Regions from separate parts of the Dehalobacter sp. TeCB1 genome, predicted to be linked through region 1. Evidence: riboswitches for the same ligand, from Rfam matches in the RefSeq annotation. Region 1 holds a riboswitch; the other holds the start of a gene.

The links. A riboswitch is a leader RNA that binds a small molecule or an ion and turns the genes downstream of it on or off. The one in region 1 is predicted to bind cyclic di-GMP.
Positions count from the first base shown of each region.
Region 2: it holds a riboswitch for cyclic di-GMP, as region 1 does, so the genes downstream of both, A7D23_RS09545 (VirD4-like conjugal transfer protein, CD1115 family) here and A7D23_RS10980 (diguanylate cyclase) in region 1, are expected to answer to the same signal.

Region 1 covers NZ_MCHF01000045.1:28-16,271, forward strand. Annotated here, with positions in the region: gene A7D23_RS10980 (diguanylate cyclase) at 110-1,783, opposite strand; cyclic di-GMP riboswitch class I at 1,844-1,929, opposite strand; gene A7D23_RS10985 (DUF5668 domain-containing protein) at 2,102-2,596, opposite strand; gene aguB (N-carbamoylputrescine amidase) at 2,675-3,556, opposite strand; gene A7D23_RS10995 (agmatine deiminase family protein) at 3,787-4,818, opposite strand; gene A7D23_RS11000 (AMP-binding protein) at 5,002-6,684, opposite strand; gene A7D23_RS11005 (XRE family transcriptional regulator) at 6,698-7,246, opposite strand; gene A7D23_RS11010 (PilZ domain-containing protein) at 7,239-7,961, opposite strand; gene A7D23_RS11015 (AEC family transporter) at 8,360-9,298, opposite strand; gene mutY (A/G-specific adenine glycosylase) at 9,354-10,436, opposite strand; gene A7D23_RS11025 (hypothetical protein) at 10,530-12,815, opposite strand; gene A7D23_RS11030 (metallophosphoesterase) at 12,805-13,965, opposite strand; gene A7D23_RS11035 (bifunctional UDP-sugar hydrolase/5'-nucleotidase) at 14,219-16,192, opposite strand.
Region 2 covers NZ_MCHF01000035.1:2,764-19,007, forward strand. Annotated here, with positions in the region: gene mobP3 (MobP3 family relaxase) at 1-3,177, shown strand, start outside; cyclic di-GMP riboswitch class I at 3,297-3,381, shown strand; gene A7D23_RS09545 (VirD4-like conjugal transfer protein, CD1115 family) at 3,445-5,445, shown strand; gene A7D23_RS09550 (hypothetical protein) at 5,463-5,795, shown strand; gene A7D23_RS09555 (conjugal transfer protein TrbL family protein) at 5,850-6,695, shown strand; gene A7D23_RS09560 (hypothetical protein) at 6,708-6,932, shown strand; gene A7D23_RS09565 (PrgI family protein) at 6,946-7,290, shown strand; gene A7D23_RS09570 (TraC family protein) at 7,293-7,931, shown strand; gene A7D23_RS09575 (ATP-binding protein) at 7,946-9,808, shown strand; gene A7D23_RS09580 (C39 family peptidase) at 9,842-11,110, shown strand; gene A7D23_RS09585 (hypothetical protein) at 11,120-11,590, shown strand; gene A7D23_RS09590 (hypothetical protein) at 11,645-11,857, shown strand; gene A7D23_RS09595 (helix-turn-helix domain-containing protein) at 11,949-12,350, shown strand; gene A7D23_RS09600 (HU family DNA-binding protein) at 12,518-12,868, shown strand; gene A7D23_RS09605 (hypothetical protein) at 12,958-14,259, shown strand; gene cpaB (Flp pilus assembly protein CpaB) at 14,285-15,079, shown strand; gene A7D23_RS09615 (hypothetical protein) at 15,096-15,902, shown strand; gene A7D23_RS09620 (ATPase, T2SS/T4P/T4SS family) at 15,948-16,244, shown strand, end outside.

The DNA.
Region 1 (16,244 bases):
GCACTATTCCACGGTCTTTCAAAGAACGATTGTTGTTTGCAACCTGATGTGTCAGAAAAATCATGGCTTTAACCATTATTTAATGGTGGGAAAGTTGAGTTAATTACAGTTACCTATCATTCACAACAAGGTCTTCCTGCATAATCTTGTTAAAAACAGTAACCAGATACGGATCAAATTGTTTGCCGGCGCACTTATTGATTTCAACAAGTGCACTATAGGGGTCCATGGCCCGTTTATAGGGCCTTTCATGCGTGATCACATCGTAGGAATCAACAATAGAAACTATCCTCGAGAACAGCGGGATTTCATCTTCTTTCAGCCCCTGCGGGTAACCTTTTCCATTCCACCATTCATGATGACCGAGAACGGCTTCTGAGACATGCGCTAATTCCCTGGACGACTGCGTGATCCGATAGCCGATTTCGGAATGTTTTTTCATAATGCTCCATTCTTCCGGGGTCAAGTCACCTTGTTTTTTTAAGATTTCCCCCGGAACACCGATCTTGCCGATATCATGCAGCATTGCAACTTGGACCAATTCGACGATCTCTCTTGGGGACAGGCCGATCTGACTGCCGAATTTACTGACCAGACTTTTCAGCCTCATGACATGGGCTTCCGTCTGATAATCTTTTTCCCAGAGCAGTTTTTCCAGGAACTCGATGATGGCAAGGCGGGATTTCTTGCTTTCATTTAATTTGTTGCTATACATTTTTTCCTCAGCCTGGCTGATCATTTTTGCCAGGGGTTGTTCCCTGTTCTCATAAACCGTCAGGCCAAACGAGATATCTATTGGTACCGTTTGCGGGCGGGAGATTTTTAAATTATTTTTAATATTGTTTAAAAACACGCCGGCCTGATCAAGCGGCACACCAGGCATGATAATGATAAATTCGTCCCCGCCCCATCGGATAATCACATTCTCAGTGCCGATCGTCTCTTGCATGATTCTGATCCCGTCAGCAAGCAATTCATCCCCTTTTTCATGACCAAAGGTGTCGTTGATCAGTTTCAGACCATTAAAATCCCCCATGTCCAATGTTGCAGGCATGAGGGTTTTATCAAGGAAATCTTCCAGCACATTTTCAAAATAGGTACGGCTGTAGGCCCCCGTTAATTTATCATAAATGACAAGTTTTCTGATATTTGCTTCTTTGCTTTCGAGCTCCTCCCGGATGCTTTGAAAATACAGGGCCTGCATATTAAGATAAGCAAGCAGACCAACAACACCGGCAACTAAATAACCTACAGACGGTGAAATAACGTTAATTAATTTGCACAACGGATAAAGTAAAATCGACAAGGCCCAAAAAATATAGGTATAGCCAAGTATTATTCGGATCGGGCCTTGTGGTGTTTTTGCTTTTAAGCATGTCATAGCAGCTTTGGATAATAATGCAATGATCCAGACAACAGATAGAAGTAAAAGAGCGGTTGCCGAGATTCCCTGAACAGCAATACATATAAAAGCAACGATCAGAAAGCCCGTGCCGATATCCCAAAACACCGGGTAGCTTCTGCTAAAAAACAACAGCGTACCCTTGAATATCAGCCAGTACCCTGCGATCGAAGAGGCATAGTTGATAATCTGAAGCACCACGGACGGGCTGTCGGTTTCCAGCAATGCAGTTCTGGAAAGATAGGTTATCATGAGCATCAAGACAGAAAGACTCCATGCTAAGAAATAATGTTTCTTCTCGGAAAAATATAAAAATCCGTAAGATATCAACAAGACCAGGGTAATTGAAATACTGGCTGCAACGATGGAATCCGCTGTCATATTAAATCCCCTCCTCAGAAAAAAAAATCGCGGCCAAAGCAGCCGCGGTTTTCATCTTCTGTGTGCAACCCGACTGTCAATATGCTTCAGCACTTAGACTCGTAGCTTTGCGTCCCTGCTTTTCAACAGGTTTGCCAATGGATCATATGATTTTAACTCAATTATAGTAAAATACACGAAATCTGTCAATAAATGTATGAATAATCAATAAATGTATGAATATTCAGAGTCTGACTATTCATACATTTATTGATTAATATTATGCAATAGATATTATCATCCAGATCAGATTCTTCTTACATGGTTTCCAAATTTAGTTCATGTTTTTTTCCTTTGGATGATCAGGATCAGACCTGCCAGAATCAGCAGGATCGGGACCACCAGGCCTAGATCTATATAGCGCTGAATTGACGTTACAAACATCCCAGTAAAGGATATGCACGCTAGAGCGGTTAGAATAAAAACAGGCACCAGCAGACCGCGCGGGCGTCCGGAAAATAAATAGAGTTGAAATAGACCGACTGCAACAGCCAGCGGATAGACCGGCCAGGTATATCCGGAAAATTGCCAGTGTGTAAAAGTCTCAAAGATGAACAACAGACCAATAACGGTAAGGATACCACCGGGAACTAGCAATCCGGGGCTTTCTTTCTTACTGAAATAGTTGAATTCAAAAGCAAGCCCGAGAATAAGGATCAATACCGGCCAAAGAAATTCCATACTGAAGATTTGCCAGTTGCCAAGATTATCTATAAGCAGCAAGCCTCCTGTAAGGATTAGAATGATTCCCCAAAATAAGCCGCTTTTGTTCATATAGAGCCTCCTCTCACCTTATAAAGGTTAATAAGATACTCGAGATTTAAGAACTACAAATTCGTGTTAGATAATGGATTATTTTGATAAATAAAGTTCCCCGTCGTAGGAAGAAATCCTTCCATATAGATCAGGCCGGCGGTCTCTAAAGATCCCCCACTCCAGCCGCTGAACCTCGAGCTGGTCCAGATCAAATTCCGCGATTAGAACCGCTTCTTCGTTTCGTCCAGCCTCCGCTATCTTATTACCCTGCGGTCCGGCAATGAAAGAAGAACCATAGAAGGTGATTTTGGAATCATCCTCTTCCTCGACACCAATCCGGTTGGATGCGACCACAGGGATCAGGTTCGCGGCAGCATGGCCGAGCATGCAGGCCTGCCAATGGTCTTTGGAATCGATCGCCTGATCCATCGGTTCTGAACCGATGGCTGTCGGATATAACAGGATCTCCGCCCCCATCAGGGTCATGCAGCGGGCAGCTTCCGGGTACCATTGATCCCAACAGACGCCGACTCCAATCTTGGCGTAGCGCGTTTGCCAGACTTTAAAGCCTGTATCACCGGGGTTAAAATAGAATTTTTCCTCATAGCCCGGCCCGTCGGGGATATGACTCTTTCTGTATTTGCCGAGGATCTCACCATCGGCATCAATCACGGCAATCGTATTATAGCGCGCGTAGTTTTTCTTCTCATAAAAACTGATCGGCAGGACGATCTCCAGCTCTCTGGCAATTTTCCGGAAATGTCTGACTGCTTGATTATCTTCTAGCTCTGCTGCATAAAGGTAAAAATCCGATTTTTCTTTCTGACAAAAATACGGGGTTTCGAACAACTCCTGCAATAGGATGATCTGCGCGCCCCGGGCTGCTGCCTCCCTGACCAGTGTCTCCGCCCCCGCAATATTTTCTTCAACGTTACTGGTGCAGCGCATCTGGGTTGCTGCCACTTTGACGTTTCTCATCGTTAATATTCCTTCCCAATGCCTGATTTCGGTGTGTTCTGAACCTGATCTTACAGGTGTTTCTACTATTTTGTTAATTTGTATGCATTTTCTATTTTACATGATGCAGAAAAAAACCACAACGCAGAAGAGCGCAACATATAACAGATGTATCTGCTACGTTCTCCTCTTTGTTTATATTTTTATTTCAGATTTTGGTATATATTGTCGGGCAATTCATACACTGACCTTCAATGGTTTACAGCAGGCATCTGCTGGGTTGTACAGTGAACATTGCCGCCTTCCCCAATAATTGCCATTCCATTAATGGTGCGGATCCGTCTTTCTGGAAAGATCCCGCTCAGGGTCCGAATAGCCAGGGCATCTGTTTCGGCAGCCTGGCCGCCAAATACAGGTAAAATAATTCCGCCGTTGACAAAGTAAAAGTTCAGATAACTCAGCGTCAGGCGTTTACCGTCGGCAAATACGGCGGGAGGCTGCTGTATTGGGATGATTTCAAAGGTTCTTCCTCTGGCATCCGTTTCTCGGCTTAACACCGCAAGGTTTTCCCGGGTAATCGCATAATTCGGATCGCAAGGGTCATCACAGACCTGAATCAGGATTTTGCCAGGCGAAGCAAAACAGGCGATATTGTCGACATGTCCGTCTGTTTCATCTCCACATAAGCCTTTTCCCAGCCAGATGACTTTGTGGATACTCAAATATTTCTTCAATAGTTCCGTAATCTGCTCCCGGGAAAGATCAGGGTTGCGGTTCGGATTGAGCAGGCATTCGGCCGTTGTCAAGAGTGTACCTTCTCCATCCACGTGCAACGAGCCGCCTTCCATAATCAGCGGCGCATCAAACGGTTTCAGGCCGAGGTGCTTCAATATTTGCGGTGCGACCTGGTTGTCCAGATCCCAGTCCGGATATTTGCCGCCCCAGGCATTGAAGTGCCAGTTGATGCCGGCTATATCTCCCTGATCATTGACGATAAACGTCGGCCCGTTATCCCGAAGCCAGGCATCATTATGCGCCAACGGCAGGAGCTCGATCTGCCTGTTCCGAAAGCGGCCTTCGAGCAGCAATCGTTCTTTGGGGTTTACCAATACGGTGACGGGTTCAAATTCCCCGATAGCTCGAATAATGTCGGTATAACCCTCGCAAACAGCCTCGTAATTTTCCGGATGACACATTGATGCCCCGACCGGCCAGGAAATAAAGGTACGTTCGTGTCTGGCCCATTCCGCAGGCATTCTATATTTTAAATCGCTCGGAAACATCAGTTTATCCTTTCTTTAGCAACAACATATATCATCATTACTTTCAAATCTACTTTTGTCATGATGATTATTTATGGTTCATTTTACATGAAAATCCAACTACTTTTCAAGGCATAAAATCACCCCACGATGATTGTGGGGTGCATCAGACAATATTCAATGATTGATGGGTATACGTTAAAGTTATTCTTTATCTTGAAACTTTTCCGTGTCTTCACGCCGGATCTGGGCGCGTTTGATCTTGCCGCCGATCGTCTTCGGCAGTTCGTCGACAAATTCGAGAATTCTCGGGTATTTATACGGAGCCGTCACCTTTTTGACATAGTTTTGGATCTCTTTTTTTAACAATTCAGAAGCCGTATAGCCTTTGGCCAGCACAACAGTCGCTTTGACGACCGTTCCCCTAACAGCATCCGGCGCGCCGGTCACAGCACACTCCACGACTGCGGGATGCTCAATTAGTGCACTTTCAACTTCAAAAGGACTGATCCTATAGCCGGACGCCTTGATGACATCATCATTGCGGCCAACAAACCATAAAAAGCCGTGTTCATCCCAGTAGGCCATATCCCCTGTGTGGTATGTATCGTCATACCACACTTTATGGGTAGCAGTTTCATCCATGTAGTACCCACAGAACAATCCGGCAGGTTTATTGGAATCAGCCTCGCGGATGACCAGTTCTCCTTCGACTCCCGGAGGGCATGGAGCTCCGTTTTCATCGACCACATCGATCTTGTAAGCCGGGTTCGGTTTGCCCATTGCTCCCGGATAGATATCCAGCCATTCAAAGTTGGCAACCAGCACGGTTGTCTCGCTCTGGCCAAATCCATTTAAGATGCTTAAGCCGGTAATGCTTTTAAAACGGTTAAAGACATCCGGATTTAAAGGTTCTCCGGCTGTGGAGCAGTGAACAATCGAGGACAGATTATATTTTTCGAGATTGTGTTCAAGCAGAAAACGATAAATTGTCGGAGGTGCGCAAAACGTGGACAGCTTATATTTTTGCATCATTTCCAAAAGCTTTTCCGGGATAAACTTATCCATATCATAGACAAACTGCACCGCACCGCAAATCCACTGGCCGTAAATTTTCCCCCAGCCGAATTTAGCCCAGCCGGAATCGGAAACCGTCAGGTGCAGCCCGCCGTCCACGACGCGCTGCCAGTATTTAGCCGTCACAATATGACCAAGCGGATAGGTGAAGCTCTGAATGGCCATTTTTGGCATGCTCGTGGTCCCTGACGTGAAATAGATGATCATTGTATCGTCATTCGTTGTCGCGTCAGCACCTGTCGGCCGGACCCAGTTTTCGGAAGCAGCCTCCATGCTGCTGTCAAAATCAACCCAGCCGGGACGCTTAGCACCGACCAGAAACAGCGTCTGGAGCGTTGATGATTCTTCCCTGGAAGCTTCGACATGGTCGAGAATTACCGGATCATGATAGGCGATGATCGCTTTAATCGATGCGGCATTATTTCGATAAATAATATCCTTCTGCGTAAGCTGATTGGAAGAAGGAATATAGATCGCGCCGATTTTGGCCAGAGCCAGAATCGCTATGTACACTTCATAACGCCTTCTCAGGATCAGCATGACTTTGTCGCCTTTACGGATCCCGGCTTCGCTTAACATGTTCGCCGTTTTATCCGAGTATTTTTTCAGATCGGCAAAGGTAAATATCCGTTCATTATCGTGGTCGTCGCACCAGACCAGCGCTGGACGCTCTGGTTCCAGACGGGCATATTCATCGACGATATCATACGCAAAATTGAAATTGTCAGGTACTTTCACTTGATAATTCGCACAAAAATCTTCATAAGAATCAAAATCGGTTTTCCCGATATATCTTGAAGCGAGGTTCATCTGTTCACATCCTTTATAAAAGTATGACGGTTAAAAATTTTGCTGATCTTTTTTCGAGGGCTAGCATTTTATGTGGAATCAAGGAATTAAAATACAGAGAGTCTCCCGGGTCCAGCACATATTCCATACTGCCGATGATGACTTTCATCTTGCCTTCCAGACAGAAGTTAAATTCCTGTCCGTGATGGGAAACAAGTTCAGGACTATTTTCTGCATCCAGGGTCACCAGCAGCGGTTCAATTTTTCTGTTAACGTACTGATAAGCCAGACTCTGAAAATCATACTGGTCATACCGTTCAACTTTGAGACCCTTACCCTTTTTGATGAAGCAGACATCATGCAGTTTGGGCGAGACACCGGTAAGAACATCCGTTAAATCGACCTGATAACAATCGGCAATTTCATAGAGAATACTGATCGGAATATCATCTTCTCCTTTTTCATACTTCAGATATTCTTGAACAGGTAGTCCGATTTTACGCGCAGCCTCTTCTTCGGCCCAACCGGTAAGTAATCTTAAGCCTTTAATTCTCTCGGCAATATCCCTCACCTTTTCATTCATCTTTCAAGCCTTCCTTTCGCGTGAAATAGTGGATCATGTAATGATCCTCGAGGTACAGCCAGCGGGCCTTACACCTTTGTTCCTGCACAACGGCATTTGTCTCGAGAAGATGATCCGCTTTTTTGGCATCTTCCAGCAGGCAGAATGGGCAGGCATGATGCCGTTTGGCGACCGTGGAATAACAGCGCTCGCCAAGTTTGACACCGCTGTCCTGCGCTGCCTTATTTGTGGCGACAACGATCCGGCGGCTGGTAATCAGATAAGCCGGTTCTTCGATCAGCTCCAAGCCCTTGACAAAGCATCCGATGTATTTCTGTTTGCGTAAATCAAGCTGAATCTTCATAAAGCGGGTGTGCTTGATTTTATATTGATTCAGACATCGGGTGATCCGGCTTTCATCTTTCTGGGAATGAAAAAGGAATTTCATCCCGTATTCAAAGCCGTCATCTTTGGGGGTCTTGCGAATAATCAGCGCATTAAATGAAAATTCTTCATTTTCAAACGTAAACATGATATCGATAATGACAATATTGACTGGAATATCCACTGGGAAAAAAGCATATATCCCACCTGTGCTCAAATCCAGGATTGCAATCGGAAATGTTTTCTCCACTTCGACCTTCCGGTTGTTAATCGAGGAAATCTTCGCTGTGGCTGGAATATCATGGATCAAATCGACACGGAAATACTTCCGCTTTTCCTGAAAGTCTTCCATCCAATCACCTCATGAAACAGTTTGAAAATCATGTCAATGCGTTTTTCTGATAAATACCATTTTACATGATGTTGGATAGAACCACAACGAATGTACCCGCAAAAATTTGCGAATAATATGCCACGGATGAGTCCGGACAAAAAAATACCAAAGTCCAAACATTGATTTGGAGACTCTGGTATTGCTAAAAAACACAATGCAGAAATATTGAGTTTTATCGTTACAAGTTTTACAGATTATTTTCCGGATAAAGTGTTTCGGGTTTCTTTTCTGTTTTTTTCTTTTTTTGTTTCATAATATTCTTTGGATTTTTGTCGCCCATACCGATCCTCCCTCACATGTTATAGGATCATTTTATCCATATTATGGATATTCTATACATTGTAAAAGGGATGCTGTTAAAAATGAGACAGCACAAGTATCAGCAATGGAATTGATAAACAGCTAAGCAAGGTTGAAATCAGCACCGTCTGTGATGCCAGACGTGCATCATTTTTGTATTCAATCGCCATTAAAACCGTATTGGTTGCAATAGGCATGCCGGCCATGATGACCGGGATGGCAATTAGCCACATCTGATCAATCTGAAAGATATATTTGACCAAAACCAGGGTTAATAACGGCATCACAAGCAATCTGACGACCGACAGGATATAAATACCGATATCACTGAACATCCGTTGAAGCGGCAGTTCACTTAATGTCGCCCCGATGGTCAGCATTGACAGAGGAACACAGGTATTTCCAATCGCATCGATCGTGCCGGTCATAAATTCGGGCAGCGGAACAGCGGTGATAAATAAAATGAACCCGATGATACTCGCACCCACGCCCGGATTAATAATTTTTTTCAGGTTTAGCCTTGTAGGATGTTCGGTTTTATTCGCATTCATGATTTTAATGCCAAGCGTATACAACAACAAGTTAAACATAATATTGTAGATCGCAGCATAAAATATTGCTTCTTTGCCATAGAGCGCCTGAAATATCGGAAAACCTAAAAAGCCTGTATTTGCAAAAACAATTCCAAAATTAAAGATGGCTTCTCTGGTCAGATCTTTGGTCAGGATCTTCGCTGTCAGTTTCCCGACGAGAAAGGCAAGACCGTAGCAGGGTATCGTAAGCAAGAAAACAAAAAGTGCCGTATGCAGCCTCTCCGTAGTAAAAGATACTCTCATCCCGGACAGGATCAAGGCCGGAAGTGCAATTGTCAGGACAAATTTAGAAAAAACCTGAGTCGCTGCCGGTGGAATAATCTTCACTTTGGCCAGGACATAACCCAGTAAAATCGTTAAGAACAAAATCCCCAGTTGATTATAGACGCCTTGTAGTTCCACTTTTCTCTCTCCAATAGTTTAAGCTGAAATTTTACGAAAGTTATACAATTTATTATTATATCATAAGCTGAAGTACTTTTTGAAATGCTTTTGGAATCGGCAGGTCCTTCAGTTTCTCCCGGGAAATCCAGGCAAGCCCTGATTTTACCTCCGAGTCCGGCTTGAGCGAGAACAAAATGACATCCATTTGCCAGACCTGATGTGTGAAAACATGCCGAACGCTGCCCAAGTATTTAATAAATCGGAGATCTAACTCCCAGTCGCGACGGAACAGTTCTTCCGCAGAAGAAGCAGATTCCTTTTGGACGAGCGGCAGTCCCCACATGTTGCCGAGCAGCTGTGTATTGCTGCGGTACTCCATTAGAATATCCCCGTCGTTACAGACAAGCGCCGTCCAGTAATCGAAGCGGGCCGCTTTTTTTGCTTTCTTCTTAACCGGCAGGACAGTCTCCCTGTGCGTACGATGGGCAGTACAGACGGTACGCCAGGGACAGTCCCGGCAACCGGGAGTATTGGGTGTACAGCACATTGCGCCAAGTTCCATCAGTGCCTGGGTAAATTCCCCCGCCCTATCTTTGGGAATCATTTCTCTAATCATTTCAGCAATTTGCTTTTGCGTTTTTTGCTGGCTAATGTCAGCTTCAAGTCCCAGAAGACGGGTTGCGACCCGCAGTACATTCCCGTCAACAGCCGGATAAGGCAGATTGTAAGCAATACTTGCAATAGCCCCAGCCGTATAGTCACCGATTCCTGGCAAAGCGCGGATTTCCGGATAAGTGCGCGGAAAATTCCCACTGTACCTGTCATGTACCACGATGGCAGCCTGATGAAGGTTCCTGGCCCGACGGTAATAACCAAGACCTTTCCATATGGCTAAAACGTCCCCCTCGTCCGCGTCAGCCAGACTGCCAATATCCGGAAACCGCTCCAGGAACCTCAGGTAATAATCTATAACCGTATCGACCCGTGTTTGCTGAAGCATGATTTCCGATAACCAGACCGCGTAGGGGTCGTTCGTTCTTCTCCAGGGCAGCTCCCTTTTATTTTGGTCATACCAGGCCAATAATAACGCAGCAATCTCTGACGGTTTCTCCTGAATATTTTTTGGTTTATCTACTAGATCCGCTAATTTATTCAAGCTGCCTCCCTGTTATTCGCCTCGATGTTTGATATTGCTAATTACATGCATTTTAGAGTTAACAAGTTACTGGTAAGAAGATCAGGCTTTGCTTCAGAGCTCGTCAGCCATTTTCCGCAGTCTGGCATCCGCCGTACAGAAAATAACCTGACGCGAGTGTGACAGTTCCTGCAGATAAGCCAGTGCTTTCTTCCAAAATCCCTCGGTTCCGTTCATTGATCCGGCCAGAAAGAACAAAGGAATCTCAATGCTGCTGTCCTCAAGAGCGGCTTCAGCAAGGGCCAGACGGTAAGCAAAATAATACGAATAGGCTTCGGCCATCATCATTTCTTTTTTATCCGACAGGTTCAACGAAAATGCCCGCCTCAAAAACCGCTGCGCTTTAATCTTTAAAACAATGCCATTCTCGGCCTGCCACTTTTGCAGCGAGGCTTCAAGCAGTTCCGCCGTATCATCAAGGGTATGCTGTAATTCCTGATAGGCCTGCCATTGCTGTTTTACGCTCCCAAGTTTTTTCTCCAGGTCATGGTCAATTTTCACAGCCTGACTATCCTGAAGGTCTTTACGGATCTTCTGAAGCCGGCTGTTTCTCTCCGAAAGCGCCTGGCGGGAAGCCGCCAGGGCGGCCAGCCTTTCTGCTTCTGGCAGACATGCTTCACGTTCCAGTTCGGCAAGGGGTTCTAAAGTTCTGGATAGTTGATCCAGATTCCGCTTATTTAAGGCGATATCATACTGTTCTTTCAGTAAATCATATTCTTTTTCAGTTTCTTCTTTGATCCGCAGTTCACGTGCAATCAGCAGCACGGCCTCAAGGACCTCGTCAATATTGGCATCAGCCGAGATTCTGTTCTGTAATTTTTCCCGCAGCTGTGACGCATATTCCTGCAATTTCTGTTCTGTTTCCTGCTGTTGCCCTGTCTGTACCTGCAGCGTCTGAAGCATTTCCGCACCATGGCTGTTTTTCTGCCAGTACTCGTCCCAACCGCTTTTCCAGGACGAAAAATCGGAAGCCTTAACCATCGCAAAAGCTTGTTGCAGCCGCTGACTGCGGGACAAAATGATTCTGCGCAGTTCTTTTTCCCTTTTAACCTGTTTCCTGACCAGGTTATAATCCGCCTGGAGCCGGTCTGCGGCCTGTTTCTGATTCTGGTACGCTTCGATCTGCCGCGTGAATTCTTGATAGTCTGCAGCTTGATATTTTTGCAGAAGCTTTGTCAGACGCGAAGCCAATCTGTCTTCGATGCTGACTGCCCCTGACCGCCGGATAACCCTCCGGTCAATCATACGTCCGAGTACAGAGTCCTGCCATTTTTTCAAGCGTGTGTATGATCGGGCAAGTGAACGTTGGTCTTTGTCAGTCATACCGGCAATCAGCGCATATTTTTTGAGTTTGGCTTTTTCTTCATAAAGGGACCCTTCCAGTTCCTTCACGGTATCAGCCAAACCGGCAAAGCTTTCAAGTTCCTTCTGCGCGGCACGAAGCTCTTCTTCAGCGCTGCGTAAGTGCTGCTCCTCATTTTCCGGCAGTTGCCGATAGCCGGATGATCTTAGTGAATCCTGAAGCTCGTTGATGGCCTGAGTCTGCCGGGTGATCAAAGCTTCACCCTGTTCCGCCTCTTTTTGAATCAAGGCCCAGGCATAACACTCTTCCCGCAAACCTTCAATCATGTCCCAGTCAACCTGTTTATCCTGAACAACGGCCGCCAATCGAATCCCGGTATCCCTGCGCAGTTCTTCGAGGCTGGCAAGTTCACCCTGCAGACGGCGCAATTCACGGTAATCAAGGTTCTCTCTCAGGATAACAAGCCGCTGCTGAATTCTTTCCATCTCAGCAATTTTCTCCGTCATAAGATGCTGTTCAGCCTGCAGGTTCTTAATTTCGATTTGCAGAAAGCGCTGTTCCTCCTGCCGGTGGCTTGCTTCTTCCCAATCTCTTCTTAACGCATCATACTCGGCTTTAACCTGAGCCATTCCATCCGCCTGTTCTTCGACGCGTTCCTTTGCTCTGGCCAGGGCGTCATGTACCCGTTCCAGGGAAAGCTCTTCATTTCCGACCTGCTGGAGATTGGAGACCCTTCGGTACAAACCATGCTTATTGGTATCCGGCCAGACAATAAAGCCGCCCTGCCGGATTGCCTCAAAAGTCATATTCAAATCTGTTTGTTCTCCGGAAAGCAGGATTTCTGCTAACCCTTGTCTCTTCCGCTTGTCTGACGGTACTGCCGACACCCGGTCGTCATAGTATTCCTGCAGTAATTGACACAAAGCTTTTGCCAGTTCGGGTTCCTCCAAATACAGCACCGTAAAATCCCCGGGCAAGGACCACTCCGTATCCCCGAGCAGCGGATGCCCCTGCAGCCCGATCTTATCAATCCTCATAATCTTCCCGTCCCTGACTGATTGCAGCCAATCCAATTTTCTGGACCAATTCCCAACGCCGCTGTTCTTCAGGCCGGTTTTCTGAAGAAAGGCGTTTTTGGATCTCTCTTCCGAATACTTCGGTTAAATCCGGGAAGCCGCTGGTTTGGCGTCTTATACTTATAACATTGACATCGGCGCAAAGAGCCGGACCAGACTGGGATGTATGGTAAACCTCAAAGTAGCTGAAGTCTTCGGAGAGAAGCTGATGCAAAGTCTGGACTGTACTTTCCGGATCCGGATATGGCCCAGACAGAACAATCCGGAACAAATCTCTTTGCCGTTCTTCTTTCGTTGTATCTGCCAAAAGCCCGCTAGCAATCTCTTTTGGTTCAGCCGCCTGCGGCCAGAACTTTTCAATGTAGTTCCGTCCGCCAAGTTCCACAAAATCAACCTGTGTCAATTTCCCGTCTGTTTCTCCAAAAAGCACGCCATGCGGCCCGCTGTCCTGAAAGCTCCTGGCTTCAGGGGATCCGCAATCTGCCCAGAAAGTATCACCAATCTGATGCAGCCCACTGAATTTCTGCTGATGCCCTAACGCCAGATAGGTTAAACCACTTGCTGTAATCGCCTCTGGCTCCAGAGGAATAAACCTATCCGTATTTTTTGGGGACGCTATCTCTGCATGGAGCAGCATCACCTGAATAGGTGCGTTGTGTAAGACCGGCTGAATCATCCCCAGATCAATCAGCTCCTGACGGTAATTCGTCCATCCCGAGCCATAGATGACAGTTCCTTTGGCCGGAATTTCAATATGACTGACGCCCCCCGCAAAGATATGAACATTACCGGGCCATTCAGCAAAACGGTAGGCCGAAGAGATGACCAAAGGATCCTGATCCCCAGGGGTGATAAAGACACGGGTGTCCTTCAAGCCAGAGAACGACCTGTAGACACGTTCGACCGTTTCTTTACGCGCATTCTCTTGGTCGAATAAATCCCCTGTCACAAACAGAAAATCCACTTTTTCTTTTTGACAAAGCGTCAAGACGGCTTCGAAGGTATGCCATAAGTCCTGATTGCGCATTGCTATCCAGCAAGCCGGTCCTTCCCAAGAACGGCTGTCAAATTGAAATCCGGCACAATGCACAAAACGGATGGTAATTGCCATTTTTTACACCTCACCCTGATGACACCAAAACATCAATCGATCGTCGCTTACCAGCCATGTAAACATCACAGCAAGCAGAATGTTTGCTGCCAATACGATTTCCCAAGTATGGTGTTATGTTAGTTCTTGGGGACCCCGGCAAATTCCTGCTTACAATTGCAACTTACTTTTTCGCTCGATAAAAAAATAAAAAATAAAAGCCAGAAATCTTTCCGGCTAAGATTCTGCATGTTTTCATACAGAAAAACTGCTTTCAGACAGATTTCTGGTTGATTCGGGCCAAGCGTCTGCGACGGGTAACGATCCTGTAAATCGCAAAAATAATCAGCGTCATAACAACAAGAACAACGGTATAGACCGTCAGGGTTATTTTGTTCGGATTGGCGAGCAGGGATATTGGATGATGGCCGTTGTCTACCACTTTTCTTCCAAGTATCATGCCGTAATCATCGGAGATCGTTGGAACTCCGCCGACTTTAGCAAAGGACTGAAGATATAAGGCGAGGGCCTGCCATTCTTTGACTTCGGCATTATTTCCGGCTGTGTCTTTGACGATCTGGGCTTCAAAATCTGTAACCGGTATACCTTCTTCTGTTTTCGGCACAATCGATAATAGACCGTAAGATTTATCGCCGACGATCGAAAGCATCTGAGCAGAATACAGACCGGCAACCACCCTGTATAATTTGGTATCGTCAATCTCTTCAATAGAGCCTTCCGGCTTCTGCAACACGGCGTCAGTGACCTTATTGAATATCATCCGGTTCGGATTATACGTGAAATCAATACCTGACATGAACAATTGGGCTTCAGCCATCATCGGCGAGATCGAGGCATCTACTTCGCATAGAGTCTTTAATTCCTGGCCGGTTAAATAGACAGAAACCAGCGGATACCCCGGAATATTATCCGGACCGATCCCGAGGGAGCTTACGCTGAAGGCGTCGGCTGCCGTGATCGCGCCCTTAAAAAAGGTACCTCTGATCGTCCCGGCAGGTACAACTGCGACATCCACCGGAACATAGCCGGAACCTTCCGCCTTTTTCACAGCATAAACGTAGGCATCAGAAATCAGGTTGGCCAATGGATCTTCCTGATGCGTATTCAATATGTCGTTGACCTTCCGGAAGTTATAGGGGGATTCTGCCAATACTTGATCATAATTTAACTGAAACGGAGCAAAGAATTTGTCCTGAACCTGTTGTTTGAACTGACTTACAATACCGGCAATCCGTGGATCCTCAGGCAGTCTTTCATCGATTGCCGGCAGACGGTAAGCGACAAGTCCCCAGTCTGAAGAACCGGATTTTTGAGAAATTTGCAAAACACCGAGGTACTTGCAGCTGTCTCCGGCGGAACAAATAAGTGTCTTGCCTTTGATGATCGGTTCTTCAAGTTTGGTGTGGGTATGGCCACTGATAATCACATCAATATCGGGAACTTTTTTTGCCAGGATCTGGTCTTCAGATTCGGATGCCTTTTCCCAGGTCCCGGAATGGGATAAGCAGACAATTAAATCAACCTTTTCCTGGTCTTTCAGGATCGAAACGATCCGTTCGGCGTTCGCGACTTGATCCGTGAATTCCACTTCGGCTTTCGGTGCGTTGGATGCCGCATCGTTTCCAATCAGGCCAAAAACACCGATCTTTACCCCATTCTTTTCAACGACGGTGTATTCGGTGATCCCATAATCCTGATAAGCCTGTTGCAGAGCTGCCAGCGAAGGCGTTAAGCTGCCGTCCTCCTTGGCCGGAAAGGCAATATTGGCCTGAACGATCCGGGGCGAAATCTCCCCGTTTTTCCGCGCAGCAACAGCTGCCTGAAGGCTGTCGGCCAGTCCGGAAGCCCTGTAGTCATATTCGTGATTACCCGGGGTTACAACATCATACCCCATCTGCCCCATAACGCGAAGCTCCGGGGAGTCTGTCCGAAAAATCGTCTGAAATGGCGTTCCCATGGAATAATCTCCGGCATCGAGGAGCAATGCATCCGGGTCACCCTCTTTCTCGGCAGCAATGGCGCTCTGGAGTCTGGCAAATCCGCCTGACTGATTTATCACACCGTTTTGTTCGTCTTTGACCGGCAGGAGATGATCATGCATGTCATGTGTAAACAAAATCGTCATACTCTTCTGAGTTTCGGCCGAGGCAATAGGAGAATTAATGGGCAAAACAAACATTGTGCCAATCAGGAAAGCAACCAAAGCAAATTGGATCCTTTTCATCATCTTTCCCTCCTCATTTCTATATCTATGCTATCGGTCTACCTATCTGTCAATC
Region 2 (16,244 bases), on a different contig from region 1:
CAAGATATGTTACGTAAGAAAATTCCCGATATGGCTAACCAGATGGGGATACCAATAACTAATCTAAGATGGGTCGGAGCTGTACATATGGAGAAGGGCCATCCCCATGCTCATATAATGATGTGGGAAAAAGAGCCTCAAAAAACTATTGGGATAATATCAGGAAATAAATTAACCACAATACGTAAGCTTTTAACTGATGAGATTTTTGAAGAAGAAAGATTCCAGCTTATGAATGAAAAAAATATTATGAGAGATTTAATTCGGGATCTTGCCCAGGATGATATAAGTCATATTTCTAGAATTATGAAGGATGTCCGTACATCCGGGCATGAGTTAAAAACATTTATTCGAGATATGAATTTGGAAGGTGTCTCTCCAAAGTTATATAATGAGCAAGAACAAAAACTTATCCTTATGGTTAAAGACTTATCTGATAAGATGCCAGGAAAAGGAAGAGTAGCTTTAAAATTTATGCCCGAGGACATTAAAGAAGAAGTCCGGGCAATAGCTGATTACCTATTAAGGCAGCCTGAATTTAATGCTTCATTAGAAAAAAATTTGAAGTCTACAGAAGAACTAACTAAGATGTATACTGGCCAGGAGGACGCAATCCAGAAGGCCAGGGAGAATGCTTATAATGATATCCGAGATAGGATATGTCAGATGATCTTAAAAGGAGCTGTAGAGTGGCAAAAAGATAGTTTCTTATATGCTGACCTAGAACTTTCTTTAAAGGCTGTAGATTTTATTCAAAATATGTATTATGCGATTGATCTTATGCCTGAAAGAACAAAGGTATTAGCTTTGGCGATATCAACGATGATGAGATCCGATTACACAGATGATGATATTTTAAATGTATTAAAATCTTACCTTCAGAAAGAAGATATTCATTATCCGGAACAATCATTAGGAGCTTTAATAAATGAAATTCGTGGTAATGGAATTAATCTGAATGAATTATCGTCCCAAAAGAAAATAGACTTTTATCTTTCGGTTGCAAAAATGAATGAACTATCAGAGTTGGACGCTTTTCAACAAGGTAAAAAGCTTATTGGATTAGACAGTTTAGAATTGGAAAAAAGGTTATTAAGCTTACAGGATTCCGGTTTCATAAAAAAAGAAATCGATTTTGAGGACGGCAGCAGTGAATATTATTGTCTGACAAATAAAGGTATTGAAGAAATACTTTCAGTGAAGAGTCTTGATAAAGCTGAAAAAGAAATCCTGAAAATGCTGGGAAAAAACGAGAAGGAAGGTGAAGGACCCCCTTCATTTACATTTCATGAATTATTAGATAATCAAGATATTTTTGGTGGTCTGTATGATAAAGATCCGGATGAGTTTAAGATCGGGAAATATGATACTATTGTTCGAAAAGAATTTGGAGAACATAACAGAATTACATTTAATGAACTTGAGGATAATATCTATAAAAAATATACAGATGAAAATTCTGAGGTAAATGAAAGTAAGGCTGAAGATGAGCTTGAGAATCTTAAAAAAAGAATTGAAAAGCTAGTGCTCAATGGCTTCGTTGAATATGATAAAGCAACCGGCATATATTCTTTTACTGATGAAATGGAAAAATATTTTGAGTACGACAAGGAAAAGGGTGTTTATCTATTTACAGATCAAGCAATAGATGAACTTCATATTCCCGTGCAAATGGAATTTACCCGTTATGATGCAAACGTGACTTTAGGTTATATAGATAAAGCTCCAGAGGGCCTTTTGACACTTGATTCTCTAAAGGAAACTATTCAGAAGGAGATTGTCAACCAAGAGGCCGACAAAGTATATGAAAGACTTAAGTATTTATTGGAATCTAAAGATGAATCCTTGGAAAAAATAGTAAAGCACTTCATTGTCGAGGATTCAACCGGGAATTTATCTTGTACCGAAGAAGGGCAATTTCTTGGAAAAAGTCTTAATAGATTTGATAAATTTATTAAGAGTGAGACAGGAAGCGAATTATTAGAGTCTCTTAAAGGGTTATCCGATGAGGAAGCAGTTCCCTTGATGGGTAATTTTAAGGAGCAATATGAGAAAGGCTATATTATTCGGGATGAATCCGGAAGTTTGATAATCAATCCTGTCTATCGGGATATAAAGGACTTACTTTATCAGGTTTATAAAGAAGGTGGGAGTTTGAATAAGGCAGCATTAAAAGGTATTCTACATAAAAATATGTTCAATCTGGAAGCACAAAGAACTTTTAAATATTTAATCAGGAGATTAGATAACCTTAAAAAGGGTAATTATTTGACCGGCGCAAAGGGAGAATATAAATTAAATGCTACCGGTATAGAAAAAAGACAAGATTTATTAATTCCTCAAAGAAATCTCTTACGGAAAAGTCTCACATATTTAAAGCAGCTTGGCTTAATAACGCAAACAGGCATGAGTTATCAGGTGACCGAACGTTACTATAAATATATGAAAGACGTTGCAATAAGTAAAAAAGATAAGACAGTGAGAACGAGTAATCTTCCGAATGACATTGTTAAACTTATTGATCGGACACAAAATAAATTGGATGTAGGAAAGATTGAACGTAATAACAACAGAATGTTAACGGGGAAGTATCTCAACAATGCGTATGCTGAAGTAGAGACTAATTATCAAAGTATTAGGTCTTTCTGTAATGTTCAGGATATTGTAGATAAACCAATTAAGAATCTGGCTACAATCTTATTGGTATCCGGAATTGGGTTTGAGCAGGTTAAAGAAATGCTTCATAGTTGGAATATTAGATCGAATTCTAATATAAACACGGAGCTAATTAATGATATCTCAGATGAAGCATATGAGAAATACTTAGAAAATAAACAGTGGGGCAAATCAACAGTTATTTCTACTAAGGAATGGAAGGAAACTTTTTTGGCACTTGGAGTACAGGATAAAGATATTCCTAAGTGGATGTATAAAGGGGAGAATTGGGAAACATTTAACCAGCATGGCATCGGAGCAGCTACGATGGCAAATGATTTATGGAAAAGTGTATGGAGAGAGTTAGAAAAACAAAGAATGCAGCAAGAAGCTCAAGCTGAATTTATGAAGGATCGGATGAGTAAGCAATTAGGGCTTAGAAATAAAGAAGCCGAAATAGAAAAAATTAGGAAAAGTAAGGATAGAAGCGCATTATTTAGAGAAGATGAGTTAGAACGCTAATATCTTGAGTATAAGGCCAAATCTGCGTTTGTAAATTTGTAGCAATTTGGTAAATAATGATAATAAGTTTTATATTATTTTGATTACGTTTTGTAATCAACCTAACAGAATACAAGCCTTTCAGTTAATAGCAAACTTGGCGAAAGCCAGGGACGCAAAACTTCGGGTCTAAGGTGGAAACACTATGATAGCCGAGTCGCCTAGAGGGTTATTTTATTTTCAGGCGTTGCTATTGGCAACGCTATTTCTATTTCAAGGAGGTAAATTTTGGCTACTCTATCTAATAAAGAAATTGATAAATCAATTAGAATACGAACAATATCAGTTATCGTTGTTATTATATTGGACGTTTTACTTTTACCTTGGATTATTAAATTTCCTTCTTTTTTTGTTAAGGATTTCGTTAATGCCCCAACACTATGGTTTAATTACGGATTGGTAAGAGCTATTAAAGATCTCTTTTCTCAGCCTGATTATTTAAAACTATTTTTGTTTCTGCAACTTCCTGTTTCTGCTTTTATAATTTGGATAACCTGGAATGTGGATCGTTTAAAAAAGAAAAACAGGATAAAAGACGGGATCGGGGGGCCGGAACCTGCCGGGACCGGGCAACATGGTACAAGCCGGTGGCAAAACAAAAATGAAATGGATGAGACTGTAAATGTTTGGTACACCGAAATGCCTTTAAATAATAAGGGTGGAATAGTTTTCGGTATGGAAAAATCAAAAGGTGGGAAAGAAAAGGTATGGTTGAATAAAGAGGATCGTCATACGCTGATTCTAGGGGCAACTCGATCCGGAAAAGATAGGAAAATCCTGATGCCTACTATTTGGGAACTTGCAAAAGCCGGGGAAAGCATGATAATAGGTGATCCAAAAGGTGAAAGCTACATAACCACAAGAGATTATTTACAAAGTAAAGGTTATAAAGTCATTGCTCTCAATCTTCGAGATCCAGCTTTAGGAAATCAGTGGAATATGTTAAATCAAGTAAATAAAGCAGTTGATAATAATGATATTGCCAAGGCTTCAGAACTGGCTTGGAATATTTCAAATATTATTGGCAAACAAAACTTCGGCAAAGGGGATCAGCCTATCTGGCAAAATGGTCAAGAAAGTGCCCTGGCAGCATTAATTCTTTTAACGGCTTTTAATAGTGAGTTTAAATTTCAGAGGCATATGGCAACGGTATATCATTTATTGGCTTTATATGGACAACCGGTTATAACTCCTAACGGTTTTGAATTCGTTCCATTATTGGAATATATGAATCGATTACCAATAAAACATCCGGCAAAGGCAGCCTTCGCGGTGGCTTCTATTGCTCCTTATAAAATGAGGGCGAGTTTTTTTACTACAGTATTATCGAGTTTAAGACTTTTCACAGATCCTAATATTGCTGATATGACAGCAAAGCAAGACCATGAATTTGCAGATATTGGGATCGAAAAAACGGCTGTATTCTTAATTATACCAGACGAAATCAGTACAAGAGACGTTCTTGCAACTCTATATATTGACCAGGTATATCAATCTTTAGTAGAGCTTGCTAACCAACGTGGGGGAAGAATTCCAAGACGTGTAAATATAATTTTGAATGAATTTGGTAATTTGCCTCCAATACCAGACTTTGATAAAAAGCTTACCGTTGCCGGTGGCCGTGGGATTAGATTCACTCTAGCCATTCAGGATATTACTCAAATTAAGAAGCTTTATAAGGAAAATGCCCAAACAATCACGGGTAACTGCCATGATTGGATATATTTAAAAACTGCCGATGTAGATACAGCGAAACTTATAAGTGAAAAAACAGGCAAATATACGGTGGAAACTGAAAATGCAAGTAGCTCTATCCAATCAAAGGGACACAGTATGAGTCACGGGGTCGGGTTAGCTCAAAGGGCATTACTACTTCCGGATGAAGTTCTCAGATGGAATATTAATGAGAGTTTAATATTGCCTATAAGTGAATTTCCTGCAAGATATCCATTACCCGATTTATCCTTGTGGAGTGCGAATAGTGAACTTGGTTTTTCGAGTACCGGAGATAAGGATGTGGATATGGAGAATGCGAGACAGATTCTAGAAAAAAGATGGGACCAAACACCAAGGAGAATTCTTGAAGATGTTAAGATATGGCTGCCTGATATGGGCGAATCTTCGGATTCTGAAGGGGGGGAATTTATTCAAAGTAATGATGATGGTACACAGTTAAGTCTAGACAATGAAATGAACGAATCGGATGAATATGAAAAAGACTTTTTATAATTTTAGGAGGAATTAAGATGTCTAAAAAAAGAGTATTGGTATCTCGTATTAAATCTATATTGATTCTTGGGCTTGTTATCTCGTCATTCGCCTTGCCGGTTTATGCGGATGAACCTAAATTAGTTTCTGGTACATTGGCTTTATTTACAGCAGCAACGTCATGGCTTACAGGTTTAATCCCTGTGGGTTCGGGATTATTCCTTGGATATCAAGCATGGCTTAAATCGATGTCTGAGGATCAGGCTATCATTGCGGAAAAAAATCGTCTTATGAAAAATGTACTTATTGGGGCTGCTATCGCTACAACCGCAAGCGGATTAGCCAGGATAATTCTAGGTTTCTATAGCTGATTATGTAAAAGATGCTTAAAAAAGCGTCTTAACTTCAAGAAAAGGGATGGTTGAATGTTTGATTTTTCTAGTTTATTAGGTGGTGCGGTCCAAAGCTTTTTTGAAAATTTATTCAACCAAATTATTAACTTTTTTGCAACCACTTTAGTAAATATCATGAGTACATCTACGGATGTTCTTCAGTTGCCTTTTGTTCAAAATGGCATACATTATGCTCAAGGATTAGCTTTTGTAGTTTTAGTCTTAAAGACAATGAACGAAGCTTTCCAGACCTATATATTACATCAAAATGGTGATCCTGAAGCAGATCCAGGGGGATTGTTAATTAGAACCGGCCAGGCTGTTGCAATAGTAGCTACATTACCGTGGATATTACCCCAATTGTTCATTTTTGGAACTAAAGTAGCTACAGATGTAGCAAATTTAAGTACAGGTAAAATGGGTTTAGAAGATTGGGGTATATTCCTAAAGAGTCCTGGAACGATGAGCATGGTAATTATTTTGATGGGCCTTGGTATGGCGATAATATTGTTACTAATCGGTATCCAAACAATGATTAGGGGGGCTGAATTAGCTCTTATGGCGGTGATAGGCCCTATATTGGCCTTAAATATTACATCGAATAATCAGGATCTATGGAGTAGTTGGTTTAAACAGGTAATTATTATTTGCGTTTCTCAAGCGGTACAAATATTTATGGTTAAGGGTGCCTTTTCTCTTATGACTAATGAAATATCTGCAAATGGGCTGCTCTTAGTTTTGGGGTGGCTCTGGATCGCTTTAAAATCTCCTGCTTTCCTTAAGCAATTTGCTTATTCTTCAGGTTTTACCGGGGCCGTTGGCGGTGGAGTGAAACAGGCTGGATCTATGTACATGATGAGGAGAATGCTGGCCCGTTAAAGGAGAATAGAAATGGAAGCAATAAGTTATCTCTCAAATTGGATTACATGGTTATATGCAGTTATTATCGTTGGTGCAGGGTTTATGATCACTTATCAGGCTATTATGAAAACATTTACTACAGATGAGGATGAAACCGCATCACGAAATTTAAGAATAAAACAAACAATAAAAGGGGCTATTGTAGGATTATGTTTGAGTGGCCTAATTACAATTATTAAGAATTTCTACATGTAGGGGAGTATGATAAATGAGCAGCCTTGATCAAGAGAATTCTTTTACAGAATATTTAATTCCGGCCAATGTTACGACAAGATTTGAATTTTTTCCCGGTTTGGGGTGGTTCGAATTAGGATCAATTGTATTGGCCTGTATTGTAGGTGTTATTTTATCGTTTCTGTTAGGATTATTACCATTTATTTCTATAGGTGTGAGAATGTTTATAATTGTTATCCCCACGGTGGCAGCCTTCTTTATTGTAAAAAGAGATCCAACGAGTGGTATGAATCTCTTAGATACATTGAAAAGTGCTAAATTATTCAAGGAAAAGCAAAAAAGGTATCTTTATAAAATTGTTCCCGGAACGGAGGATTAAGTATGAATGTTCCTTCACTAAAGAAAAATAAACAAGCTATTTCTCAGGAGGAAATAACACGTCAAAAACGTGAAAAAACAGCTCAAGATTGGATACCTGTTGCGGATATAAATAGATCGATAATTTACCGAAAAGATACAATATTAGTTTCGATGATCCGTATTTGGCCTCAAAACCTTGAATTATTATCCGATACAGAACAAAAGAATAAGGTCGAAGCTCTGGCCGAACAACTTAACGGAGAAAATAAAGCAATGCAATTCTTTTGTATCGGCCGGCCGGTCGATTTAAATAATTATCTTGATTGGTTACAGGATAAAGCAAGGATCGAACAGGACTTCACTAGACGAAAACTGCTAAAGAAATTTATTAAACAGGCTTCCTTAACGGCAAGTAGCGGTGAAACAATGGAAAGAAGATTCTATTTAATACTTGCCAGCACAGTGGATAAGAATGCTGAAATAGAACTTGGCAATCGTACTACTGAATTAAGAGATAAGCTAGGTAGAGCTGGTCTTTCGGTAGATGTTTGCAATGACGATGAATTACTTGCTGTTCTGGCTTTATTCGCTAATCCTGTACAAGCAAGTTTTGAGCGTAATGAGTTGGAATTGTCCCTAGCTCCATTATTAGATGTGTAATAGGAGGGTTTATCATGGCGATAAGAAAAGAAAAACAAAAAGAAACGAAAAAAGATATTAAGGTCCCAGTAAATAATCATATTCTAGATATCATTACTCCTATGGCAATAGAATTCCGGGCAAAAGATTTTTACTATGGGGAAAACCTTAGTAGAGTAATTGTTATTAGGAATTACCCATCAAAGGTAAGAATCGGTTGGTTATCTAGAATTGCAAATATGGAAGGGGTTACTTGTTCTATTCATCTTACTCCTACAAATTCATCAAAGCTTACTGAAAATATATCAAAGAGCATCGGTGAAATTGCTGGTCGAATAAATAATGGTGGATCTGCTTTAATGATGCAACGTGCAGAACAACAATACAGGGATGCTAATACATTACTTCGTAAAATTGACCAGGAACAAGAGAATGTTTTTTATGTGACTATAGTAATTATGATATCTGCTGGTGATACAGAAGAATTAGACAGAAAGAGCAGAAAAATTGAAAGTGCTTTAGCTGGTTCAAAAATGAGGGGTAGGGTTGCAATGTTTAAGCAGGAGGATGCTTTGCTTGCTGTTTCCCCTTATGGTATATGCCCTCAAAGTATAAAAGACATGGCAAGTAGAAATATGCCATTAAGCACGATAGCAGGGGCTTATCCTTTTAATTCATCAGGAATCAATGATGGTACGGGATGGATTTTTGGAAAGGACAACCAGGGAGGAATTATACTTCTCGATACCTGGATGCGTGGCGGTGATAGGACAAATAGTAATTGGACTTTATTAGGAGTTCCGGGGGTAGGTAAATCTGCTACAGCAAAGCATATTATTGCAAATGAATATGCTTTAGGGACTAAGATTATTATTATCGATCCTGAAAGAGAATACAGGGACTTATGTAATAATCTTGCTGGCCAATGGATTAATTGTGGCGGTGGTGTTGGTGGCAGAATCAATCCTTTGCAAGTAAAAGAAGTACCTAAAGATGATGAGGGAGAAGAGAAGGAAAATAGTTTATTTAAAGATGAAGGAAAAGGGATGGGTAATTTAGCCCTTCATTTCCAGATTGACCGGACATTTTTTAAATTATATCTTAAGAATTTAGATGATATGGACCAAGCTATTCTTGAAGAATCATTAGAGGAACTTTATCTAAAACATGGGATAACTTGGGATACAGATACTTCACAGATTCCAAATGAACAGTATCCGATCATGGAGAATTTATATAACCTTATGTCAGAAAAACTTAATCTATCAGATATTTCAGACCGCAAAAGAGATAAATATGAAAAGCTTTCATTGTTGTTACGCCGAGCTGCTATAGGAGCAGATGCAAGTTTATGGAACGGGCATACAACAATTGAGGCTAAAAATGATTTTATTGTTCTTGATACTCACGATTTACAAGAAGCAGATGAGCAAATAAAAACAACACAATATTTTAATATCCTGACTTGGGCCTGGAATCAGTTGTCTAAGAATAGAGAGGAAAGAGTTTTGTTAATTGTTGACGAAGCTTATCTTCTTGTTGATCCTGAAGTGCCCCAAGCCCTTCAATTTTTAAGAAATGTAAGTAAACGTATTCGTAAATATGAAGGTGGTTTGGGAGTAATTTCACATTCGGTTGTTGACTTCTTAGATCCCGCAGTTAGAAGACATGGACAAGCATTGCTAGATAATCCTTGTTTTAAATTCTTTATGGGCACAGACGGTAAGAATCTTGAGGAACTTACAAAACTCATGGACTTAACAGATGCAGAGCAAGATGTTTTATTAAAAAAGAGAAGGGGTGCCGGTATTCTTATTGCTGGTTCAAAACGTGTCCATGCAAAAGTAGAAATTGCTGATTTTGAATTTGAGTTATTTGGTAAAGGAGGAGGAAATTAAAGAATTTTAAATAATTGGCGGTGAGGTGATTTTATGGCAGCTCCAATAATAGGAATTGCAGCGAAAAAACTTATACAAAAGATTATATTAAACCTGTTTACTGATCCGGAAAAAGGTTTTAGAAATATATTGCTGATAGTTCTTGTGCCCTTAATGGTAGTTATATTGTTTTTTGCAACTCCTATTGTTTTGGCCGTTAGCGTTCCTACTATATTGTTAGATAGCGGTAAAAACGGAGAGATAGATAAAGTACAATATGAGCTTGTATTAACTTATCAGGCTGCCCCTGATACCCTTAATAAGGAAAATTTAGATTGGATTGACCAAGCAAAAAAGGAATACTCATGGTGTGATGATATCGTTGTATCCTATTCATTTGATCTATCATGGCAGCATTTAATAGCTCTGGATTCTGTATTACTTCAACAGGATTTTAAAAAAGCCAATCAAGCAGATATTCTAAAAATGGCTAGTAAATTCCCAATTCGAAATGTAACTGTAGAAACCTATACTGTACAGGAATTACGTACAGGTTCTTATACAGATAAAGATGGCAATGAGCAAGAATATACCTACACTGTAGAAGTTACGAAACATCGAGCGAAAATATCTATTACAACAAAACCATTTAATACAGTAATAAAAGAATTAGGGTTTGATGATTTTCAAACCAAAATGGCACAAAATATTTATAACACGATTATTGCAGCAGATATTGAAGGACATTTGAATCTTTATGATGATATAGATTTAAGCCAACTCCAGGAGTATCCCCCAGGTAATGCTAATATCCCATATTTTAACCAGACGGACAAGCGTTGGGGTGCATACAGTTATGGTAAAGTTGGCACGATCGCCAGTTCAGGGTGTGGACCTACATCTTTAGCTATGGTGGTTGCCGGTCTTACGGGCCGAAGTGATATTAATCCTAAAAGTGTCGCTGATTGGTCCGTTGTAAATGGTTACAGGATCGAAGGGGCAGGTTCAGCTTGGGCCTTAATGACTGCCGGTGGTGCAAACTATGGGCTTAGTGTTGAGGCTGTGAGTAGGATGAATCCTGAAGCGATTGTACAAGCACTAAGTAAGGGTTATCCCGTAATTGTTGCTATGGGGAGAGGACATTTTACCAGTGGAGGACATTTTATGGTATTACGGGGTTTAACTGAGGACGGTAAAGTATTAATAAATGATCCTGTAAGTGTAAAGAGAACAAATCAAGCTTGGGATCTGGCAATAATTATGAATGAAAGTAGTACAAATGGTGGGGTAAATGGTAGTCCTTTTTGGATATTTAGACCATAGGAGGATTAAATGAGAAAAAATATAATTCTAATTGTTTTGATAATACTTGCTGGTAGTATTGCTCTATTTCTTCCTGGTATCGTATCAAAAGAAGAAAATAAAAGAAACGAGGCTAAGATAGCTCAATTCAATAATGAAGTAGGTTCAAATAATAATACAATTATTGAATCTGAGGTTCCAAATGATATAAGAGAGACAGAAGTTTATGATAAAGAACAAATGTATTTCCAAAATATAGAACCTTTATATTCATATTTTAAATTTGCTGAAGTAGAGACTATAAAACAGAAAGTTCAATATTATATCCATACATATATTGATAAAAGCATACTCGATTGCGAATTGGTTCCGGATAGTATAAAGCAAGTGAATAATACAACCACCTTCGAATTTTCTATTAAAGATAACAAGCCGGTTGATATTCAGGTTGATAAAGAAAATGGTGAAATAAAAGTGAGTATTATAAATAGTATCAAATAGACATTAAATGAATGTACATTAATTTATATAGGATAAAGGGAGGATTTTGGTTTAATGGATGATAGAAAGGATAAAAAAAAAGAAGCAACATGTAATTTTAAACTACCCGAAGATGATTATATAGAACTACAGCAAATTGCATCTAAATTATATGGAGGATTGAGTTTATCCGATATGATGCGTACGCTTACCTATGCACAATTAGAAAAGGTTCGAAAAACAGGGGACCCTAAAGCGTTTTTAGATTGTCTTATAAAAAAAGACTGATTAACTATAAATGGAGGTTTTTTCCTTGTATCAGGTTTAAACCAGTGTTATAATTATAACATAAGTTCAAACTAATAAAGAAGGTGGTTATTTGAAAGGATTAACCGTAGTAATATTAAGTGATTTAAAACAAGGTAAACCAGTGGAAGAAATCTCCAATAAATTCAATTTATCTCTTCAAGCTGTTTATAAACTTGCAAAACAATATAACATAAAAACATCCCCGAGGCTCTTATCAGCAGATGAAAAAAAGGCCAATAAAAAACAAACAGATGCACAATATTACTTAAAGAAAAGAAAACTTAGACAGGAATTAGATTACTTGTATGAACGGCCTGATATTCCAATGCCGGATCTACCACCTGTAGCTTGTAAAAACAGTGGATTGGGTGCTTGCAATTTATCATGGGTCTTTTCACAAGAAAACAAAAAATCTTCTGCTAAAGAACATAAAGAAACTCAACATAAGTATGGATTGAAAACTCCACGCTAAGATACCGGTGTGTCCGGACATATTCGATATTTTTTTAAACCTTTTCGCGCTTTTTTAACATAAATCGACATTGGTTGATGATATATTGACCCTTTTAATAAAGAGGGTTTTTTTTGCTTTACTTTTAATATATAATTGTGGAGGATAATTAATGATTGAGGTTAAAAATGAATAAGCTTCGTAGTATCCATCAATCCCAATTATTATCAGAGATAGCAGAGGATTCAGGGCTTACAATTGCAACTGTAAAAAAAGCTTTTGAATCTTATGAAAAGGTTTCGAAAGATAGAATTATGGAAGGAAAAAAAGTACCCTTGCCTGGTGGTATGGGTTATATATATTTAGCACTCTCAAGATCAAAACCGCAAGATATTTATTTAAAACTGACCGATTCACATACTACTATATTGCCAAAATTACGTACATTTGTATCTTTTTCAGATCCCTGGAAAGAATTTATAAATTCAAATCTGAAAACTCCAGAAATAATAAAAAAACTACTAGACCTGAAAAAATAATAATAGCCTTAAATCAACCGCCTTAACAGGCGGTTTTTCTATTTAAGTGAAAGGTTTTATATTCGTAAATTTATAATAGGGGTGAAAAAATGTATGCAGTAATTTGTAGACCTAAGTATTGGGAAGAAATCAGTTCGGTTATTAGTTCTCTTGAAGAACATATTGTATTTAGTAAAATTCAGGATGAAATTGACTTTACGGATGAAATGGAGCAAATAAACCGTATTTCTATTAAGCATTTGATAATAGATATTACGGCCATACAGAGCCAGAAAGAATTCTTAAGATCTATAAAAAATTATCGCATTATGAATGATAGGACTCAAATTATAATTATTGCGCCTTTTTTTGAGCCAGGGAATGAATTATTACATTCGCTTGTTTCTATGGGGATATATGACATTCTTGCCCCGGCTGATGAATCTATAGAGGATAACCTTGCTATTGCTCCATTACTAATAAATTCCTTGAAAGATCCTTCATCTTACAAAAGAGCTGTAAGGTGGATTATTGATAATGATAATCCGGAGAGCCAGGTCCAATCAAAAACGAATAAAATTAAGAGTAAAGAGTATCATGACAGCCAAGAACAAAACGTAATTCAAATCATGAAAAATGATATAGTCCAAATTATGAAAAATGGTTTAAAAGAGACAATGCTTTCTTGGGGTTGGGACTCTTCAGGTAAAAGTTTCTTTATTGTTAATCTTGCCGTGAAGTTAGCTAAAAGTGGTTCTAAGGTAGCTCTGATAGAAGGTAATCTAAATAATTCTGAACTGTTTTCATTCTTCCAGATAGAAGAAAATCATGAGGGCTTGGAAATATTATTAAAAAATAGTATGGATGAGGATATTCTAGATCATGCCTTTAAACCGATTAAGAATTTATTTGTATTTGCTTCTATGCCTTCAATTGTAAAACCAAAAAACTTAGATGTAGGGCTTTTTAAAGAAAAACTTCGAGATAAGGTTGACTTTATTCTCTTAGATAACCCTTCGGCCATTAATAATGATCTAATAAATAATATGAGACAAGCGAGTAAGGTTTTTGTAGTGGTTACGCCAAATATTGCGAAGTTGGCTGCTTTATCACAGGAGCTTAAATCACTTTCTGAAGCAGGAATAAATCTTGGTAAATTTGAGGTAATTTTAAATTTTTATACGGCATCAAAATTGATTTCCCCGGAATCGGTAAGTTCATTATTAAACATAAATACGGCAGCAGTTATTCCACCAATGTTTCCAGGCGGCTTTGAGTCTCATATGAAAGGGAAACCAATTATACTGTCCTCCGAAGGAAAAGAGGTAGAGGATTCTTTAAGTAAGATTCTGGATTCACTTTGGATTACAAAGAATTCCAAAAAGAGTTTTATTTCACGTTTTAAAAAGTAAAACAATTATTTAAGGAGTGTTTATTTTGAGAAAAGTATTATTTATCGTTGGTTTAATTATTGCTTTAGGGAGTGGAATTGGTCTGTATTTACAATGGAATAATGCAAAGGATTTAATGCCGGTCGTTTATGCTGCTACAAATATACCGGAGGATACCGCCCTTTCACAACAGCAATTAACGGTCCAAAATGTTCCGCGCGAGAGCGTTCCAGATGGTGTGGCCTCAAATATATCACAGGTTGCAGGTAAAACGCTTAACTGGCCGCTTAAAAAAGGTGATCCGGTTAGAGTTGATAAAGTAGAACAAAATGCAAAAACACCTATCTCAAATTCACGTTTAATCTCTTTCAAAGTTGATTACAATGGCTCTATTGCGGGTTTAGCGCAATACGGCCAGACTGTCGATGTTGTTTTGACGGTTGATGCCAATAAACAAGCAAGCACACCCTTAACCGGATATGTTATTACTAATCTTTTTATAGAAGCTACGGCAGATGCGGCTGGTAATATTATTTCTTCGGTAGATTCGCCCTATATTAATAAATCTTCGGGTTCAAGTATAACTGGCAACGGCCAAGTTGCCGGTATCCCTTCGGAAATCATTGCGAAGGTCACACCTAGACAATTCTTAGTATTAAAACAAGCAGAATCAATGGGAACGCTTTCTTTGGGTAAGCGCAGTCAGGAATCAAATAATTTTTATAACATTAATGAGTATATTGAAAAATCTAACATGAGCGTATCAAGCACATTTGTATTGAATCTTTTAGAAATACAAAGTTCAAAATCAGAAACATCAGATGTTACAAAAGGTATTTAATTGGAGGTAAAAGAGAATGAATAAAACCAAGCAAATCATTACCCTTTGGAGTGTTGGGAGTGTTGGTAAAACGACACTCTCTTTAAATCTTGCTCAAAAAATGGCGAAGGAGTCAGGTTTAAAAATTGGTCTGCTGGATTTTGCGGTTTTAACGCCATGTATTCATCTGTTTCTTGAATTAGAAGATAAAAACAGCTCTATTGAATACATTTTAAAGTCCTGGCAGGATGACTTTGCTTACCGGAAATTACTTGAGGAAAACGCTTATATATCCAAAGATATTTCGAATTTATTATGCTGGACAGGCTTGACTAGAAACCCGGAATTGATCGATAAATTAGGGACAATCCAAGCTCAGACGATTATCTCGGAATTATCCCAAATTGTCGATATCCTTTTTATTGACGTTCAAAGCGATACTCTTTTAGTTCCTACAGATATTTCGCTGAAAATGGCTACGAAGGTGATTACTGTTGTTGACCAAAACCGAAACACTATCGAGAATACAGCCAAATGGCTCAATAATCTCTATGCACGAAAATTGGATATCGCGAAGTTTAGTTTAGTAATTAATCAATACTCCGATAAAGCAGCTTACTCGAAAAATAAAATAGAAAGTAACTTAGGGCTGTCATTACTTGGCACGATACCGGCCATTCCTAAAGATAAGTATGACAATTTAACGGTCACTTTAGGATCACTGTCAAGTATAAGAAATGTTAACTATGCAATAGAAAAAATATTAACTAAGCTCAACAATGGTGAACCCGTAGGGAAGCCTAAAAAGGTATTTAGACTGCCCATAAAAAGATTTGGCACATAACTCTATTTCTGTTTTTTTACGTTGAGTAGGAGGGGCAAATAAAGAATGAGAATAAATTCTACACAAACCGTTGAAAAAAATAATAATACGATTGATACCAGAAAAGACCTTTATGAAGCCACAAGAATTGTACAGTCAATATTAACAGAAAAACACCAGAAATTATTAAACGACGCGATTTATGGGCTTGGGGATTGCCAAAATGAGATCCTTGATATTATAAAAGATATTATTCGGCACCAGAAGCTTAATGTTCCCGATATGAGTGTGGAGGACATAGCCTGGGAGATTTATAAGTATATTATTGGCTATGATGTTATTCATGATCTCTTGCTTGATCAG